Regions from separate parts of the Stappia indica genome, predicted to be linked through region 1. Evidence: riboswitches for the same ligand, from Rfam matches in the RefSeq annotation. Region 1 holds a riboswitch; each other region holds the start of a gene.

Evidence for each region. A riboswitch is a leader RNA that binds a small molecule or an ion and turns the genes downstream of it on or off. The one in region 1 is predicted to bind cobalamin.
Region 2: another riboswitch for cobalamin. It lies ahead of GH266_RS19655 (TonB-dependent receptor plug domain-containing protein); the one in region 1 lies ahead of GH266_RS22850 (energy-coupling factor ABC transporter permease).
Region 3: another riboswitch for cobalamin. It lies ahead of nrdH (glutaredoxin-like protein NrdH); the one in region 1 lies ahead of GH266_RS22850 (energy-coupling factor ABC transporter permease).

The regions. Positions count from the first base shown of each region.
Region 1 covers NZ_CP046908.1:5,026,763-5,028,933, reverse strand. The annotation lists cobalamin riboswitch at 601-812, shown strand; gene GH266_RS22850 (energy-coupling factor ABC transporter permease) at 871-1,554, shown strand; gene GH266_RS22845 (HupE/UreJ family protein) at 1,732-2,171, shown strand, end outside.
Region 2 covers NZ_CP046908.1:4,228,805-4,230,975, forward strand. The annotation lists gene rnk (nucleoside diphosphate kinase regulator) at 1-37, opposite strand, end outside; cobalamin riboswitch at 463-678, shown strand; gene GH266_RS19655 (TonB-dependent receptor plug domain-containing protein) at 934-2,171, shown strand, end outside.
Region 3 covers NZ_CP046908.1:3,365,906-3,368,076, forward strand. The annotation lists tRNA gene GH266_RS15785 (tRNA-Ala) at 1-39, shown strand, start outside; gene GH266_RS15790 (hypothetical protein) at 241-456, opposite strand; cobalamin riboswitch at 571-764, shown strand; gene nrdH (glutaredoxin-like protein NrdH) at 867-1,088, shown strand; gene nrdI (class Ib ribonucleoside-diphosphate reductase assembly flavoprotein NrdI) at 1,097-1,513, shown strand; gene nrdE (class 1b ribonucleoside-diphosphate reductase subunit alpha) at 1,510-2,171, shown strand, end outside.

The sequences.
Region 1 (2,171 bases):
CGGTTCGGGCGAGGCCTCAGCGCTGCCGCAGGAACGCCGGTGGTGGCTAGCTTCGCGCTGCCATCAGCCCCGGCGGATACTGGACGCCTGCCTGCGCAGGCGTGACAGCGGAGGGTGGAACGAGTGCCGCCCGCCTCACGTCCGCTCTGGAAACCAATAGACCCCGGGTCGCGCTACGCTTGCCCGGGGTGACCTCGGTGGGGTGGGTGGGGTGACGGCGGAGGCATGACCTTGCATCTCCTCCGAGGTCATCCCGGCCGCAGGCGAAGCCGGAGAGCCGGGAACCATTGGCAACCCCGGCAGGTGTTCTTCGCTCCAACCTCCCCTGGCGTCATTCCGGGCAAGCGAAGCGCGACCCGGAACCGGAGAGGCACGGTGCCCGCCCCCATGCCCGAGCGCGTCCGCAAGCGCCCCCGGCTCCCCGGTCCCGGATCGTCGGCCTTCGGCCTCGTCCGGGAAGACGCGGGGAACGGTCGAGTGCCACAAGCACCCGCTGCGGATGCCGATGGTTTCCGCCTCTGCCTGATTTCCCGGCGGGAAACGCCGTATTGCGAACAGGATCGGACGAAAATTGATCTTGTCACACCGACGCCCCGCCCTCTAGCATTGCAGATCGATGGTACCCGCGAGGCAAAGCCGGACGCGGGTGAAAAGGGAACACGGCGAGGCGTACCCAACAGGGACCGAATCCGTGGCTGCCCCCGCAACTGTGAGCGGCGAGCGCTGTCCGAATGCCACTGGCCCCAAGCCGGGAAGGTGGACAGGCGCAATGAACCGCGAGCCAGGAGACCTGCCATCGGCCGCGGCGCGAGCCTTTCTCGCGTCTTTCCCATAGCTCCGCGCACGGTGGGTGCGCCAAGGAGGCTGAACATGCATATCGAACCCGGCGTCGTCGACGGCGCCAAGATCCTTCTCAGCGTGGCGACCGCTGCCGCCTCCGTCGGCCTGATCGGCAAGATGGCGATCGATACGATACGCCGCGACGGGGGCTTTGCCGCCCTGGTGGTCCGCTCGGTGATCGCGACCGCGCTGGTCTTCTGTTTCTTCGAGGTGCTGCCGACCAAGCCGGTCGGCGTGTCCGAGGTCCACGTCATTCTCGGCTCGACGCTCTATCTGATTTTGGGCGCCGGTCCGGCCGGCATCGGCCTTGCGCTCGGCCTGCTCACCCAGGGCCTGTTCTTCGCGCCGGCCGACCTGCCGCAATACGGCATGAACCTGACGACGCTGATCGTGCCGCTCTTCGCCATGAGCCTGCTGGCGCGCAACATCATCCCGGCGAAGACCGCCTACAAGGACGTCAGCTACAAGCAGGCGCTGGCCTTGTCGACCAGCTACCAGGGCGGCATCGTCGTCTGGGTCGCCTTCTGGGCGCTCTATGGCGGCGGCTTCAGCGCCGAGAACCTTGCCAATGTCGGCAGCTTCGGCCTCGCCTACCTGACGGTGATCATCGTCGAGCCGGTGGTCGACCTTGCCGTGCTCGCCGGCGCCAAGCTGTTCGACAAGGCCCGCACCGGCCTCGTCTTCCAGCAGCGCCTCTACCACGCTGCCGCCTGACGGCACGCCTTGCCGGCCGCACGTTGCGGCCGGTTTCCTTTCGGGGCCACGCCTCCAACACCTTGGAACCGGCGACCTGAAAAACAGCCTGAAAGAAAGAGAAGCCTGACAGGACCCGAAGCACTGGCGCGACCCATTCCGGGGCGTCCTGATCGACTTGAGAAAAGGATCGACTGCATGACGAGGTTCACCCTTTCCCGGCGCGCCCGCGCCGCCGCCTTCGCCGCGACCTCCGCCGCCCTGGCGCTTACCGCGACGCCGGCCCTTGCCCATCTCAATCCCGGCGAGCACGGCTCCTTCGCCGCCGGCTTCAGCCACCCGCTGTTCGGCGCCGACCACATCCTGGCGATGATCGCCGTCGGCCTGTGGGCCTGGCAGATCGGCGGCCGCGCTGTCGCCCTCGTGCCGGCCGCCTTCGTCGGCACCATGCTGCTCGGCTTCGCCCTCGCGCTTGCCGGCGTCTCCCTGCCCTTCGTCGAGCCGGCGATCCTCGCCTCGGTCGTGGCGCTCGGCCTGCTCGTGGCGCTGGCCGTCCGGCTGCCGGTTGCCGGCTCGGCCGCCGTCGTCGCCGCCTTCGCCCTGTTCCACGGCCATGCCCATGGCGGCGAGATCGGCGC
Region 2 (2,171 bases), 800 kb from region 1:
TGGCGGGCTTGCGCTTCTTCTGGGTGGCTGGAGCCATTCTCGGCATCCTTGCAATGTTGTAAGGCCGCCGACGCACGAGAGCGCGCGTCGAGCGGTCATGATCTGTTGTGGGAAGTTGTTCGCCGCCTGTGTGGCCTGCTGTCTGCCCGTGAGGGGACGAGCCGGCCTGTGCCCCGCGGCCGGGGCGCGACGCGACCTAGCCGGGGGTCAGTGTCCCGCGATGGGGCACACCCTGAAAATGGAAAGCAGGCGCGGAGCGGTCGTGTACATCCCCCGAAGGTCGGTGCTTGCGGGGAGAAAGTCAAGTCGTGGCTTTGCGGGATGCCGGACAAGGGGTGGATTCGCCTGCTCAGGCGAGCGCGCCTCGCGCCCCGCCGCGCCGGGAAGTCATCTAACGCAGCGTCCGGCTGCACCTGCATTCAGGACATTGACAGGAGATTGACTCTGGCGCGCGAAACCGCTCTCATTCGAGGCGACAGAGGTTCCGGACATGTCCGGATGAAAAGGGAACACGGTGAGGCGTACCCAACAGGGACCGAAACCGTGGCTGCCCCCGCAACTGTGAACGGAGAGTGGACGTTCGAAGGCCACTGATCCTGCCGGCAAAGGCAGGGTTGGGAAGGTGAATGTCCGCGATGACCCGTGAGCCAGGAGACCTGCCCCTGTCGGTCACCCGACCTTCGATACGGGGTGTGTCGAGGCGCGGCTTTCCGTTGAGGTGACACCCGAAAACCGCCTGCGCCCGCAGGCCGCTTCCTTGCGTCTTCGCGCGGGGGGGCGCGCCCGCGTTCGCCGGCTCGTGCCGTATCGCGACGGAGCGCCGAGGGGCGTTTCGGCGCACGTCAGGGGTGTGTCTGGATGAGTTCGATTTTGCGTGGCGCCTTGCGCGCCGGGCCGTTGGCTGCCGTGGTTGGGGCCGGAATGGGAGCTGTCGTGGGTGCGGCGCCGGGCGATGCCCGTGCCCAGGGCTTTGAAGAGGAACCGACGCAGCTTCGCCGGATCGTCGTGTCGGCCGGGCGCACGCCGGTCGCCGCCGAGGCCGTGGGCCGGGCGCATACGGTGATCACCGGTGAGGAGCTGGAGACGACGCAGACGCGCTATGTCGCCGATGCGCTGCGCAAGGTGCCGGGCCTTGCCGTGTCTCGCACCGGCGGCAATGGCGGCATGACGCAGATCCGCATCCGCGGCTCGGAAGCCAACCATGTGCTGGTGCTGATCGACGGCGTCGAGGTGGCGGCGACCTCCAGCGGCGAGTTCGACTTCGGCGGGCTGCAGGTCGCCGATATCGACCGGATCGAGGTGCTGCGCGGCCCGCAAAGCGCCATCTACGGCTCCAATGCCAGCTCCGGCGTGATCGCCATCACCACCAAGGGCGGCATCCGCAACGACCTGGAAATCACCGGCCGGACCGAGCTGGGCACCGACAAGACGGTGGCCGGGCATGTGGGCGTGCGCGGCGGCGGCGAGAGATACGACATCGCGGTCTCCGGCGCCTGGCGCCAGAACGAAGGTTTCAACATCTCGCAGTTCGGCTCGGAAAAGGACGGCGACCGCAACGCCACGCTGAACGGCCGCTTCAACTGGGACATCACCGACGCCCTGAGCCTCGACCTCAGCGCCCGCTATGTCGACCGCAAGTCGGACACGGACGACCAGGACTCCGCCTGGCCGCCGACGCCGACCGAAGGCCTCGTCATCGACACGCCCGGCCACAACGCGACGAAGGAGTTCTACACCGGCGTCGGCCTGTCCTGGTCGCTGTTCGACGACCGCCTGGTGCAGAAGGCGCGCGCCGAATACACCGGCCTGGAGCGCCGCGGCCTCAACGGCGGCAGCATGAACGGCAATGACGACCGCCGGCTGCACCTGAGCTATCAGGCGACGGTGACGGCGGCGACGCCGGACTTCCTCGATGCCGAGCACAGCCTGACGGGTGCCATCGAATGGGAGCGCGAGCACTACAAGAACGCGTTTCCCGCCTTCGATCCCTCGCAGATCCCCGGCAAGCAGCGCGACCTGACCAGCTATGTCGCCGAGTATCGCGGCGAGTTCCTCGACGCCCTGTTCTTCAGTGCGGGCCTGCGCTACGACCGCAACGACCAGTTCAAGGACACGCTGACCTACAGCGCCAGCGCCGCCTATCAGCTGCACGAGACCGGCACGCGGTTCCA
Region 3 (2,171 bases), 1.7 Mb from region 1:
TTCAAGAGGTCAGCGGTTCGATCCCGCTTGGCTCCACCAGTCTTCCCCCTCGATCTGAAAATCCGATAAAATCGCACGATCAGAGCAGGCGCTTGTTCGCCTGCTTGTGCCGTTTGCGTCGCCGGATCCCGCGGATCCCGGTCGGTCGCGCGAGCGATGCAGCGCCGTTTTCCGTCCGGCAGCTCCGCCCTCCCTCCGCCGGCGTTCGGGGCGCGTCACGGCGCGCGCCCGGCCCCCTGTTCAGCCGAGCCACTCCTGCGGGTTGTCGGCGGAATAGTCGACGGGATCGCCCATCGTGCCCTCCTCGCGCAGCGTCCAGTAGGCGGCGTGCAGCCGTGTGGTGAAGCTGCCCGGCGCGCCGTTGGCGACCGCCTTGCCGTCCGCCGACGTGAGCGGAACGCCGCCGCCGGCGGTCGTCGTCAGGACGGCGCAGGCCGAAAGCCATGCCGGCGACACCCCATCAGAGGAACACGCTGCGGCAGGTCGCTGCCGGGCGCCGGCGGGTGGCCCGATATCGCGTGAGGTGTGGGGTTCGGAATACAAGATATTGACCGCAAGGCGCTGGGCATGCCTAGATCGTGTTGTCATGGTGTCCGCGATTCGGCGCGGATGAAAAGGGAAGCCGGTGCAAGTCCGGCGCTGCCCCCGCAACTGTAAGCGGCGAGCCGACGTCCACGCATGTCACTGGGACCACCGGGTCCCGGGAAGACGGACCAAGGCAACGACCCGCGAGCCAGGAGACCTGCCAGGACCTTGTAACGAACCCGGTCGGTGGGCCCGGAGGCGTCGTACGGTCGTGGCCTCGCCGCGACTGTTCGCGTCCCTGTCCCTGCCGCCCGCATCAGGCAGAGATCGAGGGACTCCCGATGAGCATCACCGTCTATTCCAAACCCGCCTGCGTCCAGTGCACCGCGACGACCCGTGCCCTTTCGGCCAAGGGGCTGGCGTTCGACCTTGTCGACCTTACCCTGGACGAGCAGGCCATGGCCCGCGTGAGCGAGCTCGGCTATCGCCAGGTGCCGGTCGTCATGGCGGGCGACGAGCACTGGGCCGGCTTCCGGCCAGACAAGATCGCCGCGCTCGCCTGAGCAAGCCCATGGGCGGGCTGATCTATTTCTCGTCGCGGTCGGGCAATACGGACCGGTTCGTCCGTGCCCTGGGACTTGCGGCCGAGCGCATCCCCGTGTCGCCGGCCGATCCCATGCCCATGCCGGACGCGCCGTTCGTCCTGGTCACCCCGACCTATGCCGACGGCGAGGGGCGCGGCGCCGTCCACAAGCAGGTGATCCGCTTCCTCAACGACGCGGACGCCCGCGGGCATCTTCGCGGCGTCATCGCGTCGGGCAACCGCAACTTCGGCGCGCTCTACGCGCTGGCCGGTGACGTGATCGCCCGCAAGTGCGGCGTGCCGTTGCTCTATCGCTTCGAATTGGCCGGAACGGCGAGCGATCTCGACCGGGTCAGGGAAGGACTGGACAGGTTTTGGAAAACGCAACTCTCGACCGCGACGTGAGCGACGCCGCTCCCGCGAAGGCCGTGCCCGCCGAATGGCAGGGGCTCGACTATCACGCCCTGAACGCGATGCTGAACCTCTACGACGAGCAGGGACGCATCCGGTTCGATGCCGACCGCATGGCCGCGCGCCAGTATTTTCTCCAGCACGTCAACCAGAACACCGTGTTCTTCCACTCGCTGGAGGAGAAGCTGCGCTATCTGGTCGAGGAGGGCTATTACGAGGCCCATGTCCTCGACGGCTACGAGCCTGCATTCCTGCGCCGGATCTGGGACGAGGCCTATGCGGTCAGGTTCCGCTTCCCGACCTTCCTCGGCGCCTTCAAGTACTACACCAGCTACACGTTGAAGACCCGCGACGGAAAGCGATATCTCGAGCGTCTCGAGGACCGTGTCGTGATGGTGGCGCTGACCCTGGCGCGCGGTGACGAGGCGCTCGCCGTGCGGTTGATGCACGAGATCCTTGCCGGGCGCTTCCAGCCGGCGACACCCACCTTCCTCAACGCGGGCAAGGCGCAGCGGGGCGAGTTGATCTCCTGCTTCCTGCTGCGCATCGAGGACAACATGGAGTCCATCGGGCGCGGCATCAACTCGGCGCTGCAGCTGAGCAAGCGCGGCGGCGGCGTCGCCTTGATGCTGACCAACATCCGCGAGCACGG